Regions from separate parts of the Gordonia sp. KTR9 genome, predicted to be linked through region 3. Evidence: predicted binding sites of a transcription regulator. Region 3 holds the regulator's gene; each other region holds the start of a gene.
What was found. The regulator LexA, encoded in region 3, represses DNA repair genes until DNA is damaged. The targets are predictions, from matches to a motif close to CGAACANNTGTTCG.
Positions count from the first base shown of each region.

Region 1: KTR9_RS12555 (DUF222 domain-containing protein) is a predicted target of LexA. The motif match lies at 1,870-1,883, and genes of this name have one in related genera.
Region 2: KTR9_RS16380 (SAV_6107 family HEPN domain-containing protein) is a predicted target of LexA. The motif match lies at 1,743-1,756, and genes of this name have one in related genera.

Region 1 covers NC_018581.1:2,578,383-2,582,763, forward strand. The annotation lists gene KTR9_RS12535 (RsmB/NOP family class I SAM-dependent RNA methyltransferase) at 1-275, shown strand, start outside; gene KTR9_RS12540 (dihydrofolate reductase family protein) at 291-926, opposite strand; gene KTR9_RS12545 (SRPBCC domain-containing protein) at 923-1,402, opposite strand; gene KTR9_RS12550 (ArsR/SmtB family transcription factor) at 1,402-1,764, opposite strand; gene KTR9_RS12555 (DUF222 domain-containing protein) at 1,955-3,214, shown strand; gene KTR9_RS12560 (hypothetical protein) at 3,311-3,619, shown strand; gene KTR9_RS12565 (TPR repeat region-containing protein) at 3,619-4,381, shown strand, end outside.
Region 2 covers NC_018581.1:3,486,514-3,490,894, forward strand. The annotation lists gene mraZ (division/cell wall cluster transcriptional repressor MraZ) at 1-38, opposite strand, end outside; gene KTR9_RS16375 (DUF3040 domain-containing protein) at 589-993, opposite strand; gene KTR9_RS16380 (SAV_6107 family HEPN domain-containing protein) at 1,159-1,632, opposite strand; gene KTR9_RS16385 (GNAT family N-acetyltransferase) at 2,006-2,680, shown strand; gene KTR9_RS16390 (phytoene desaturase family protein) at 2,683-4,302, shown strand.
Region 3 covers NC_018581.1:2,423,760-2,428,140, forward strand. The annotation lists gene KTR9_RS11805 (phosphoenolpyruvate--protein phosphotransferase) at 79-1,788, shown strand; gene lexA (transcriptional repressor LexA) at 1,766-2,470, opposite strand; gene KTR9_RS11820 (LysM peptidoglycan-binding domain-containing protein) at 2,738-3,277, shown strand; gene nrdR (transcriptional regulator NrdR) at 3,377-3,868, shown strand; gene hrpA (ATP-dependent RNA helicase HrpA) at 3,842-4,381, opposite strand, start outside.

The DNA.
Region 1 (4,381 bases), 150 kb from region 3:
TTCTGCAGAAGCAGTTGCTGACCGAGGCCCTACGGTTGGTGAAATCCGGTGGCGTCGTGGTCTATTCGACCTGTTCGCCGCACCCGGCCGAGACGACCGCGGTGGTGGCCGACGTGGTGGCGTCGGTCGACGGCGCGCGCCAGCTCGATGCCCGCCCGCTGGTGACGGTCGGCAAGCTGGGCCCGGAACTGTTGGGCGACGGCCCCCACGTGCAGCTCTGGCCGCATGTCCACGGCACCGACGCCATGTTCCTGGCGGCGCTGACGCGTGACTAGCCGCCAGCTCGCGGTCTATCGGGTCACGGCGCTCGCTCCTGCGTAGTCCGCGACCGCCGGCGGTCCCACCGCCTCGTACTCGAGAATCATCAGACCTCCGGTCGTGGCGTGGTGTTCGGCCAGTCGGAATCCGGTTCCGACCCTGTTGCGGCCGAACAGCGTTCGCCCGGAGCCCAACAGGGTGGGCGCAACCACGAGGCGCAGGGTGTCCACGACACCCGCCTCGAGAAGCGACGACGCCAGCGTCGCGCTTCCGTGGACCTGCAGCTCACGGTCGGAGTCTGTGCGCAGGTCCCGTATCGCGCCGATCGGGTCGTCGACCAGCAGTGTCGCCGGCTGCCATGCCAGATCAGTCTCGGTGAGTGAGCTGCTCACCACATACTTCGGCAGTCCGTTCATCCGCACCGTGAACGGGTCGTCGGGATCGGTGATCGCGGGCCAGTCGCGGGCGAACGCCTCATAGGTGCGCCGTCCGAGAAGTAGCCCGTCGGCGAGATCGAGCCACCGCGACGCCTGGCGGATGAACTGCTCGTCCATGTGAGGCACCAGCCAACCGCCCGCGAGGAATCCGTTCGAGGTGTCCTCGTCGGCGGCACCGGGACCCTGGGTGACCCCGTCGAGTGTGATGAACTGCGTGATGGTGATCTTCACTGTGAGACTTCGTGTTCCACGAGCTCGGCAAGCGCGGCGGTGACCGAACCCCAGCCGTCGTAGAAGCCGAGTTCGTCGTGGCGGTCACGGTCAGACGGACTGCGATGGCGCACCACGACGTTGTACTCGGTTCCGTCCGCATGCTCGGCTAACGTGATCTCGGCGGTCATGGCGACGGGTGCTGGTTCGGCGGGACGCCACGAACTGTCGACGGCATTGGTGAAAACCAGACGCTCGCACACGTCCGCAACGAGGAAGACGGCATCCATGTGCGGGACGAAAGTGGTTCCGTCCTCGCTCATCCGGGTCACGAGCGCACCGCCGGGCGCGGGCTCGAGGCGGTCGACACGGGTGACCGTCGGGGCCGGAGTCCACCACTGGGCAAATTGATCGGGTTGAGTCCAGGCGTCCCAGATACGTTGTCGCGGAGCGCGGATCACCCGGTGCAGGGTGAGGTCCAGTTCGGGGTCGATCATCATGTCTCCTCGGTGTCGGTGTCGGTGTCGGTGTCGGTGTCGGTGTCGGTGACGAAGTGTTCGAGTCGGTCGGTGCGTTCGGTCCAGACGGTCCGCTGATGGTCCAGCCAGGTGGACAACCGACGTAGACGACGTCGGTCGAGCGTGCACATACGCGTGCGGCCCACCTTCTTGGTCAGAACCAGCCCGCTGTCCTCCAGTACGCGTAGGTGTTTCATGAAGGACGGCAGAGTGATGGGGAAGGGGTGGGCGAGTTCGCCGACGCTCGCCGGTCCGCGCCCCAGCCGCTCGACGACGGCGCGGCGCGTCGGGTCGGAGAGCGCGCCGAAGATGTCGTCCAAAGGGACCGTACTGTGTGCCATATGGCTAAGTGTTGCAGATGCCATCACTGATCTCAATGGCTAAGCATTCAGACGGTCCCGACCCTGTGGAAAGCGCCCGCTGATGTGGTCGAACTTCGGTAGTATCGAACGTATGCACGAGGAGGCTTCGAACACAACAGTTCGGTTGGACACGGATCATCTGCGGTCCATCGTGAGGGGAATCGGCGGGATGCTCACCGGCGCGGACGAGGCCGAGTCGGTGTGTCGGCTCACCCTCCTCGAAGAGATCAAGTCGGCGTGCACCGCGGCTCAGGTGCGGGAGACCGCGAATCTCGATGACCTGCGCGCGGCGGATGAAGCCGCGCGGAACGTCCCGCACCAGGGGCGCGGTCGCGGCCTGGCCGCCGAGGTCGGTCTGGCCCGGAAGGTGTCTCCTCGCAAGGGGAGTCAGTGCCTCGGTTTCGCCCGCGCCCTGGCGCACGAGATGCCGCACACTCTGGCGGCACTCACCGACGGAGTCCTCACCGAGTGGCGGGCGATGATCCTGGTACGCGAAACCGCCTACCTGATCCGTGAATCGCGCGAAGAGATCGACCGCCGGATCTGTGGTGATCGAACGGCATTGACAGGCGTTTCCGATCGCGAGATCGAGGTCCTGGCCAAACGCCACGCCTACGAGCTGGAACCCGAAGCGGTGGCGGCACGTAAGTCGAAGGCCGGGAAGGATCGTCACGTCACGGTCCGGCCCGCTCCGGATCTGATGACGCAACTGTCGGCGCTGCTGCCGATGACCGAAGGGATCGCGGTGTACGCCGCGCTGAAGAAGCACGCCGACTCGGTGGTCGGGACAGACAGCCGAAATCATGCACAGGTCATGGCCGACACCTTGGTCGAACGTGTCACCGGTCGTTCCGTTGCGGAACCGACGCCGATCGCGGTGAATCTCGTTCTGTCCGAACGGTCTCTGCTCGGCCTGGACGACGCCGCCGCCGAGCTCCAAGGGTACGGACCGATCCCGGCGACCGTTGCGCGGCTTCTGGTCGCCGATTCGGTGACCGCTGCGGGGGAGACCGCATCGACGCTGCGGAAGTTGTACGCAAGACCCTCCGATGGCGCGCTGGTGGCGATGGAGTCACGCGCGCGAGGTTTCCCGCCCGCGCTGGTCCAGTACATCCGGATGCGTGATCAACGGTGCCGAACTCCGTACTGCGGTGCGCCGATCGCCGAGATCGACCACGCCAGACCGCATCGTCGCAACGGCCCGACCAGCGCGGTCAACGCCGACGGAACGTGCGTGATCCACAACCGCGCCAAGGAGGCTCCCGGGTGGTTCTACGACGTCAGAGTCGTCGACGGGGTGCGCGTGATCGACGTGATCACCCCGACCGAGGCCCGACATCGGAGCGTGCCTCCGCCAGCGATCGGACACACGCCGGCAGCGCGGAGTGGTGTCGAGACTCGGCTGATCCAGATACTGGCCGCCTCCTGAGTGTGGATGACCGACGCACGGTGGGGCCGAGTCGTACTAAGTTGTTCGTCGTGGCGGTGTGCCACGACGAGGATTGCTGCAAACTCGGGGGTTTGTATGGCTGAGCGCTTTGGTGTCGAGGAACTGGGTGTCATCACCGGCGTCGGAGATGCGCTGGCTCGGTGTTCCTCGGAGACGCGCGCCCTGTGGACCGGGAAGTCCGCTTTCGGCGACGCCTCGAACGCGATGCCGGCCTCGGCCATCGGGGCTGCGTGCGCCGGCAAGGACGAGACCGTTCGGTCGCTGCTCGGCCGGGCGGCGGCGAGGATGGACCAGGTGTCGCAGACCTGCTACCAGGCAGCCGGCGAAGTCGCCGACACGGAGGAGTCACTGGCCAGCGGCTTCCGTGCGATCACCGAGTTCTGATGTCGCGTCCGTCGCGCTCCATCGTCAACGGCTGGGACCTGATGTCTCTCGATGCTGCGGCCAGTGCGCTCGACACGGCGGTGGATGACCTCAGCGGTCTGACCCAGCGGATGGCCGAAGCGCCGATGAGGGCCGGCGATTCCAGAGGATGGGTGGGGGCCTCCCAACTCGGGTGTGAGAGCCGCACCGACTCGGATCGAGCCGAGATCAACAAACTGGGGGCCGACCTCACGCACGCCGCCAACGTCTTGCGAAACACGTCGGCCGCGATCAGTCCGAATCGCACCACGGCGCTGGTCCGCGCGCTCGGCTTGGAACGCGACAAGTTCAGCGTCGCCGACGACTGGACGGTGCGCGACACCCGCGACTATGCGGCCGAGCTCAAGGGCGTGGAGGCGGGCAGCGCAACGGAGCGTTCCATACTCGATGCCCAGGCGGCACGCTCCGAGGAGGCCAAGACGGCGACCGTCTCGCTCCAGTCCCTGGCCGACCAGATGGGCGAGGACGATCGTAACGGGGCGCGCGTTCTCGCCACGGCCTTCGGTGATGCAGAGGGCAATGCGCCACTGGCGTCCAGCTACTCACCTGGCCAGGCGAGCATCGATGTCCAAGCCATCATGAGTGGTACAGCCACCACCGAGCAGAAGGACCGTTTCTCCCGCGCCACCAGCCTGACCCCAGAGCAGCGATCGGCACTCGCCCGCGGTGACTTCGCAGTAATCCCGAAGGAGCAGTTCGACTACCTGAAGGCGATCTACACGC
Region 2 (4,381 bases), 1.1 Mb from region 3:
AATTTGGGCGTGTAGGTACCGACGAATCGCACGGACACGTCGACACCTCCTGCCCACCGGGATCTGCGCTTCCTGCGCTGTGGTGGACCGCTTCACCCAGTGATGCCACAGTACCCCACTTTCCACCACTTTCCACCCCCAGCACCCCCCGATTCCCCCACGCTCAACAAATTCGCAGTTCAGAGCAGTGAAACGCGGCAAGTGAAGCACGTGTCGCGGCGCGTCGCCGGCGGAATTCTGCGCTCGTACCCGTGACAAGGGGCGTCTGGCGTTACCAGAGGGGCTGGAATGACCGGGACAAATGCGAAGGTGGGGCATAGTGGGGCGCGCGTGTGGGGAGAAGTGGGGAACGCCGGTGGGGCGTCGTGGGGACCGTCGACCGTGCGCCCGAATCCGTCGACTGGGCGTCCGGATCCGTCGACTGTGCGCCGCGTGATCCGTCCGGTGCCCAGGCGGTGAACGGAAGCATGAAAGAGCCGCGTACCCGTGGGGTACGCGGCCCTTGTCGTATGCGGTTGGCGCGGTGGCGACGCGGTTGTAACCGGGGTCGGTCAGCCGATCGACGAACGCGGAGTCGAGATCAGCGGATCACTCCTGCTCGAACCTGCGATTGAATCGCTCTTCCATGCGTTCCGACAGCTTCCGCTTGCCGCCGCCCGACGGCCCGGATTGCTTCTTCCCGGCCCTGGGCGCCGACGAACCGGAGTCTGCGGTGCCGCTGTCCCCCCAGAGAGCGAAGAGGCCGGCCCCGAACATCACCAGGAAGCCCAGCAGGCTCACTATCGGAAACCCGCCGATGGTGATGTCGACGATGAGTCCGCCGACCAGCATCACCAGGCCGACGACGAAGACCGCTGCCGCCTGCAGGCGACGACGACCGCTCGACCTCCCAAGACGTCGACGCTTGACACTGGACGCAAACTTGGGGTCTTCCGCGTACAGCGCGCTCTCGATTTGTTCGAGCATGCGTTGCTCGTGCTCCGAAAGTGGCACCGACCCTCCTTCTACTGATCCGTGACGCCGACGAAGGTCACCCGCGACCGGAAAGGCGTCTGCGCCTATATCGTCCCATGATACGAGGTGAAATCGACCGCGACCACCATTACTCGCCGTTGCGGATGACCGGCCGGTGCGATAGACGACCAAGTGTGGCCGGATTCACGCCGTCGCCCCGATCTGAAGGGCCTCGGAACCGAGTTTTCCTTGCTCGTAGGCGATGACCATCGTCTCGACCTGTCGGAGGAAATCGAGTACGAGCAGTCGCATCCCCGCCACACTGTCGGGATCGACCGTGCGGATGATCCCGGACTCGATCTTCATCCGAACCGGGGAGAGCGAGGCGAACCGGGCGGCGATCGGCGCCAGCTCTGGTGCGACCACGCCGATGCGGGTCCAGGCGTTCGACGTCTTGCGCCGGATGGTCCCCACCGGCTCATGGACGGCGAGGGCCGCACCCGATGCGCGGAGGGCCACCAGATAGAGCTGACGGAAACGTTCGGCGCCGTCTTCGACGCCGTCAGCGTTGTCGAGGAGCAGGTGCGCACGCTCGAGGAGGTCGCGGGCGCGGCCGACCATCACCGGATCGACGGGTACCGCGTGGGTGAGAGCTGTGGCGCTGCGATGCCTGGCCATGGCGTTCTCCTCCTCGTGCGTGATGTTTGTGTCCGGCGGCAGACGCTTCCCTCGTCCACCGCCGGACCGTGTCGTGGATGTGCGCGAACAGCTTGCGGAGGCACATTCATCGAACATCCGTTCGACAAGTTCAATATAGCTAGCCCGGCGTCGGTGTTCAAGACATCTGTGACCCGAAACCGCCGCCGCGAAGTACAACGCCACCACCTGCGACCCGATTCCTGCCGAGTGTGCATCATCGATAGGACAATTCCCGGAAGTGGCCCGCCATGCGATGCCCGGGAGAGGACGGCGCCGCCGCCCCCGCGCCGGCGACCGGCGTACGCGGGTCGACGACGCCCCACAGGATGACGACGCAGAGAACGGGAGTCCGTTGACGATCCGTCTGGTGAGCCTGACCGGCCAGGACGCCCGGGCCTGGCTCGAGCCCGCACTGGAGATCTACGTGACCGCGATGAACTATCCGCGCGGCACCGAGATCCACCGCGCCGGGCTGTGGCGCGAGCACATGGCCCGGCCCGGATGGCGTGCGGTGGGCGCGGTCGAGACCGTGAGCCCGTACGAGGCGCGGACCATGCCGGCCGCGCGACGTCGGGTCGGTCCGCCGGTCGGCTTCGGACCCGACGACCTGCTCGTCGGGATCGCCTACGGCTACACCGGCGCGACGGGCCAGTGGTGGAATCAGCAGCTGCGGCTCGGCCTCCGCCAGACGGGCCGGCCGCCCGAGACGATCGAAGTGATCGCCCGCGACTACTTCGAACTCACCGAGCTACACGTGCATCCGACCGCCCAGGGACGAGGGATCGGACAATGGCTGCTCGCCCGGCTCCTCGCCGACCGCCCCGAGCGCCACGTCCTGCTCTCGACACCGGAGATCCCCGCCGAGGACAACCGCGCATGGTCGCTGTACCGGCGGATGGGATTCACCGACGTCCTGCGTCACTTCACCTTCACCGGTGACCCACGTCCGTTCGCTTTCCTCGGACGCCCGCTCCCGCTGGAGCTGCAGCCACCGGCCACGGCCCGACGCACCGGAACCGGGAGCTAGCGATGCACGGCATGCGGCGCGACGCCGTCGTCATCGGCGGGGGCCACAACGGTCTGATCGCCGCGGCCTATCTGGCGCAGGCCGGGCGGGAAGTGGAGGTCCTCGAGCGGGACGAGATCCCCGGCGGCGCCGTCTCGACCGTCGAACGGTTCCCCGGGCACCGGGTCGACCGCGGGTCGTCGTCGCACCTGATGATCCGGCACTCCCCCGTCCTCGACGATCTCGACCTGGCCGCGCACGGCCTGCGATACGTCGACTGCGATCCGTGGGCATTCGTCCCGGCGACCGAGACGGCCCCGCCGATCATCTTCCGGAGTGACCTCGACGCAACCTGCGCGTCGATCGAGAATGCCTGTGGCGCAGCCGATGCCGCAGCCTACCGGCGGTTCGTCGCGACGTGGACGCCGCGTGCGCGGGCGGTCATGGACGCGTTCTACCAACCCGCGACGCTGGGCAGATTCGGCCGTGCCTTCGGCGGCCTCGGCGGCACCGCCACCACGGCGCGCACCGGGATCTTCGGCCGGCGGGGCGGCCGGGTGCTCAACCTCACCGCCGAACTGATGGCCTCGGGCGATTCCCTGCTCGACGAGTACTTCGACTCCGAGCAGCTCAAGGCCGGACTCGCGTGGTTCGGCGCCCAGTCGGGTCCGCCCATGAGCGCGCCGGGCACCGCACCGATGATCGGCTTCGCCGCACTCATGCACCGGATTCCGCCCGGTCGCGCGATCGGGGGCAGCGGCGCCCTCACCGATGCGCTCGTCCATCGGATCGGCGCGGACGGCGGCGTCGTCTCGTGCGGCGACCCCGCGGTCTCCGTCGCCCGTTGCGGTGACCACTGGCGAGTGGTCACCCGCAGCGGCGAATCCCGCTGCACCGGGACCGTCATCAGCGCCTGCCACGTGCTGACCACTCTGGATCTGCTCGCCGCCGGCGGTTACGACGCCGGCATCATCGACCGGTGGCGACGCTCCATCGTCGTGGGCAGCGGAATCGGGATGGCCGTGCGGCTCGGGACGACGAGCCTGCCCGACTACCGGGATCTGCCCGGCGACCTGCCCGAGCACGGTGTCCATTCTGCTCTCGGACTGCTGGTCACCGACCGCGCCCACCTCACCAGGGCCCACGCTGCGGCGTCGGTGGGCGAGCTCCCGCCGCGTCCGGCCGTGGTCGCGATGAGCTATTCGGCGATCGACCCGACGCTCGCACCGCCGGGCCGCTCCGTCATCAATCTCTGGGCACAGTGGCATCCGTACCGGCTGGCCGAGGGCGACTGGCCCGCCGCGGCCGACCGCGCCGCGAAGGCGGTCTGCGACGAGGTCGACCGCCACGCACCCGGTTTCGCCGAGTCGATCGCGCACCGGTACATCCAGACGCCGAGAGACCTCGCCGACGAACTGGGTCTGATCGGCGGCAACATCATGCACGTCGAGATGTCCATCGACCAGATGTTCATGTGGCGCCCGACCCCCGACCTCTCGGGCCACCGCGTCCCCGGTGCCGACGGCCTGTTCCTCGCCGGCGCGTCGACACACCCCGGTGGAGGTGTCACCGGCGCCAGCGGGTACATCGCCGCCCACGCGGTCCTGCGACGCGGGCGACGGGGGTTCGGCCGTCGGTCCTAAAGTCTCCGACCATCCGATCCGAAAAGCGCCCCGGACAAGCGCCCCGGGTAAGTGCCCTACGCGAGACCGCCGACAACGA
Region 3 (4,381 bases):
TTTACGCCTGTTTGTGTTGACAAGTCAAGCACTTTTTGTAACGGTGGTCACATCGATAGTCGAGTGAGAGGCAAGACGATGGCGCAGATCCTGACAGGGACCCCGGTGGTCGGCGGACTGGCGCACGGTCCGGCGCTGTGGCCGGGCGAGCGGCCCGATCACTCGCCGGAGACGCTCGGCGTCGGCGTGGAGATCCCCGAGGAGCGCCGCGCCGACGAGGTGACGCGCTTCGCCTCGGCTGCCGGGGCCGTCGCCGCGCGACTGCGCACGCGCGCCTCCCAGAACACCGGGGTGGCCGCGGAGGTGCTCGCGGCGACCGCGGGGCTGGCCGAGGACCGGGGATGGATCGGTTCCGCGACGGCGCTCATCACCAAGGGCGCCTCCGCCGAAGCCGCGGCCGTCGCGGCCACCGAGCAGTTCGCGGCGGTGTTCACCAAACTCGGCGGGCTGATGGCCGAGCGGGTCACCGATCTCAACGACGTCCGCGACCGCGTGCTCGCCGAACTGCTCGGCCTGCCCGAGCCGGGTGTGCCGACACCGCAGGTGCCGTCGGTGTTACTCGCCGACGATCTTGCGCCCGCCGACACCGCCGGCCTCGACCCGGCGAGCACGATCGCGCTCGTCACCCGATTGGGCGGCCCCACCAGTCACACCGCGATCATCGCGCGGCAGCTGGGGATCCCATGCGTCGTCGCGGTCACTGATCTGGCCGAGATCGAGCCCGGCACAACCGTTCTCGTCGACGGAACAACCGGTCGCATCGAGGTCGAGCCCGATGCGGACACGGCCCGGGCACGCGTCGAGGAGGACCGGCGACGCGCCGAGGTCGTCGCCGGCTGGACGGGTCCGGGGCGCACCGCCGACGGCGTGGGTGTGTCAGTGCTCGCCAATGTCGCCGACGGATCGTCGGCACGGGCCGCGGCCGGACACCCCGTCGAGGGTGTCGGACTCTTCCGCACCGAACTCGCCTTCCTCGAACGCGCGGACGAACCGTCGGTGGACGAGCAGGCCGGGATCTACCGTGAGGTCCTCGGTGCTTTCGACGGGCGGAAGGTGGTGATCCGCACCCTCGACGCCGGCTCGGACAAACCGCTCCGCTTCGTGACGCATCCCGACGAGTCCAATCCGGCGCTGGGGGTCCGTGGGGATCGAATCGCCCTGGCGCATCCCGAGATCCGCGCACATCAGCTCGACGCGATCGCGCTGGCCGCCGCCGGCTCGAAGGTCGCGCCGTGGGTCATGGCGCCGATGATCGCCTCGCCGGCGGAGGCGCGTGTGTTCGCCGCGGAAGTCCGGGGTCGGGGTCTGGTCGCGGGGGTCATGATCGAGGTGCCCGCGGCGGCGATCCTCGCCGAGGCCGTGCTCGCCGAGGTGGACTTCGTGTCCATCGGTACCAACGATCTGACGCAGTACACGATGGCGGCCGATCGGATGTCGGCCGATCTCGCCGGGCTGACCGACCCGTGGCAACCCGCCGTGCTCAGCCTGATCGCGGGTGTCGCCGCAGCGGGTGTCCGACAGGGCAAGCCGGTCGGGGTCTGCGGTGAGGCGGCCGCCGATCCGAATCTCGCCTGCGTCCTCGTGGGTCTCGGGGTGACCTCGCTGTCCAGTGCGCCCGCCGCGGCCGCCGCGGTGGGGGCCAGGCTCGGTGCGGTGACCACCCAGGACTGCCGTGCTGCCGCCGACGCCGCGCTGGCCACGTCCGATCCTGCCGCGGCGCGCGAAGCGGCCGCGGCAGTGCTCGACCGTTCGGTCGGCGGAGAGGTCAGATTCGCCGCATCACGGTGACGACCTTGCCGAGGATCACGGCGTCGTTGCCCGGGATGGGATCGAACAGTTCGTTGTGCGGCATCAGCCACACGTTGGCGCCCTGACGCTTGAAGGTCTTCACCGTGGCCTCGCCGTCGATCATCGCCGCGACGATGTCGCCGTTGTCGGCGACGTTCTGCTGCCGGACCACCACCCAGTCGCCGTCACAGATGGCCGCGTCGATCATCGATTCGCCCACGACGCGCAGCAGAAACAGCGAGCCCTCGCCGACCAGCTCGCGAGGAAGCGGGAACACGTCCTCGACCGCCTCCTCGGCCAGGATCGGACCACCGGCCGCGATACGACCGAGGACCGGCACGAAGGTCGGCTCGGGTAGTTGACCGGCCGAGGGGGTCTCCGGCGACGGCGGCTCGCTCGGGGCGATGTTGACCGCACGGGGCCGGTTCGCATCTCGCTTGAGCAGGCCCTTGCGTTCCAGCGTTCGCAGCTGGTGGGCGACCGACGATGTCGAGGCGAGGCCGACCTCGTCGCCGATCTCGCGGATGCTGGGCGGATAACCGCGCTCGCGAACCGAGCGGCGGATCACCTCCAGGACCCCGAGCTGTCGCGGGGTGAGTGAGGCCTCGGCGGCGGCGACGTCGATCGGGGCCTCGTCGTCGACTCCCCGCGCTCGGCCGCGCCTGTCGCCGGTGTCACTCATGTTCGGTTCCTCTCGTCTTCGGAACGTGCAGGTAGATGGCCCGTGGGATGTCCGGTGGGGATGTTCAGCCGGGTCCGAGCCTAGCGGAGTGCAACCCTCACCTCAAACATTTGTTCGATGTGTCGCGAGACTTTGTCGGTGCGCCGTGCTACAAATTCGAACATCAGTGCATCGAACACCTGATCGAAGTTCGAACACCGACGGCACCACACATCACACCAGAAGATCTCACCCAGAGGATCTCGCACCGAACACTCGGAGGGCACCATGCGCACCGACACTCTCGTCGCTCCCGTCCGTACCGACCGTCCCGACACCGTTCGGGCGCGTACCGATCGCGCCGATCGCGTCCGGACCCGTGCCCCGCTGTCCGACGGTCGGCGCCCGGTCGACAACCGGCCGGCAGGCAACCGCCCGGCGGGCGGGTCACCGCTGACCCCGCGTGTCGGCGCCACGAGCTGCGGATCGGCGGTGGGGTCCAGGGGCCGGGGCCCTCTCGCGCCGGACGCCGCGGTGTTCCGTCGCCGTCGCCGCACCGCGGTGGCGGTCCTCGCCGGCGTCGGGCTGGCGTTCGTCGTGTGGGTGTTCGGCGTCGTCGGCCAGAACTACTCGGACTCGATGACCCCTGCCGCCGTGAGTGCGGAGGTCGTCCACGTGCGCGCGGGGGACTCCCTGAGCACGATCGCCGGCCGGGTGGCGCCGGAGATGCCGCGCGAGATCGTGATCGACGAAATCGTCGCGATGAACGATCTGCCCACGAGTGCGCTGCAGGTGGGTCAGCCCCTGCTCACCCCCCGGTACCGCTGAGGCCGGGCGGTATCCTCGATGTCACAGGGGCCGGCCGAGAAGCGGCGGAGCGCACGGATTCGTTGCGTTTCAGCGTCCCGCGACCTGCGTGAGGACACGATGCGCTGCCCCTTCTGCAAGAACGACGACACCAAGGTCATCGACTCGCGTGTCGCAGACGAAGGGCAGGCCATCCGACGCCGCCGCTCGTGCGTGGAGTGCGGCCGCCGTTTCTCGACCGTGGAGAGCGCCGTGCTCGCCGTGGTCAAACGCAACGGTGTGACCGAGCCGTTCAGTCGCGAGAAGGTGATGCGCGGTGTCCGACGCGCCTGTCAGGGCCGACACGTCGCCGAGGACGCACTCGCCCAGCTCGCCCAGCAGGTGGAGGACACGGTGCGCGCCAGCGGATCGGCCGAGATCCCCAGCAACGAGGTCGGTCTGGCGATCCTGGGTCCGCTCCGCGATCTCGACGAAGTGGCGTACCTGCGGTTCGCCTCGGTGTACCGGTCGTTCGACTCGGTGGAGGATTTCCAGCGCGAGATCGACGACCTGAAGTCGGCGTCCGGCGGGCGGGCCGACACCGTCTCAGCCGAGCCGGTCCAGAGCTCGTAGGACCCGTTTCTCCGAGACGGGAAACGCGGTACCGAGACGCTGGGCGAACAATCCCACCCGTAGTTCCTCGACAAGCCACTGCGCTTCGTCGTCGACGATCGCCCGTCGGTGTTCCGGCACCTGTTCGAGTCGTTGGGCCCACCGTTCGACGACTCGATCGATGACCGCCACACCGGCCTGGTCGCGCGCTGCCGACCCGGGCAGCGCCTCCAGACGTGCCTGCGCACCTTCGAGGTAGCGCGGCAGGTTCTCCAGGTGCCGTCGGGCGGTGGCTGCGACGAATCCGTCGAACACGAGGTGGTCGATCTGCTCGGCGACGTCGTCGGCGGCCAGCGAACCGGCGTGCCGGTCGATCGCCGCCCGGACCGGCGCCATTCGTTCGAGCGCCGCGACGGCGAGCGAGAAGTAGTCCGGCGCGGCCTCCGTGATCCGTGGCCGGATACGCTCCAGGAATTCCGAAAATGCTTGTGGCGAGCGAAGAGCCGTCAGCTCGGCGTCGTCGACGCCGGCGAC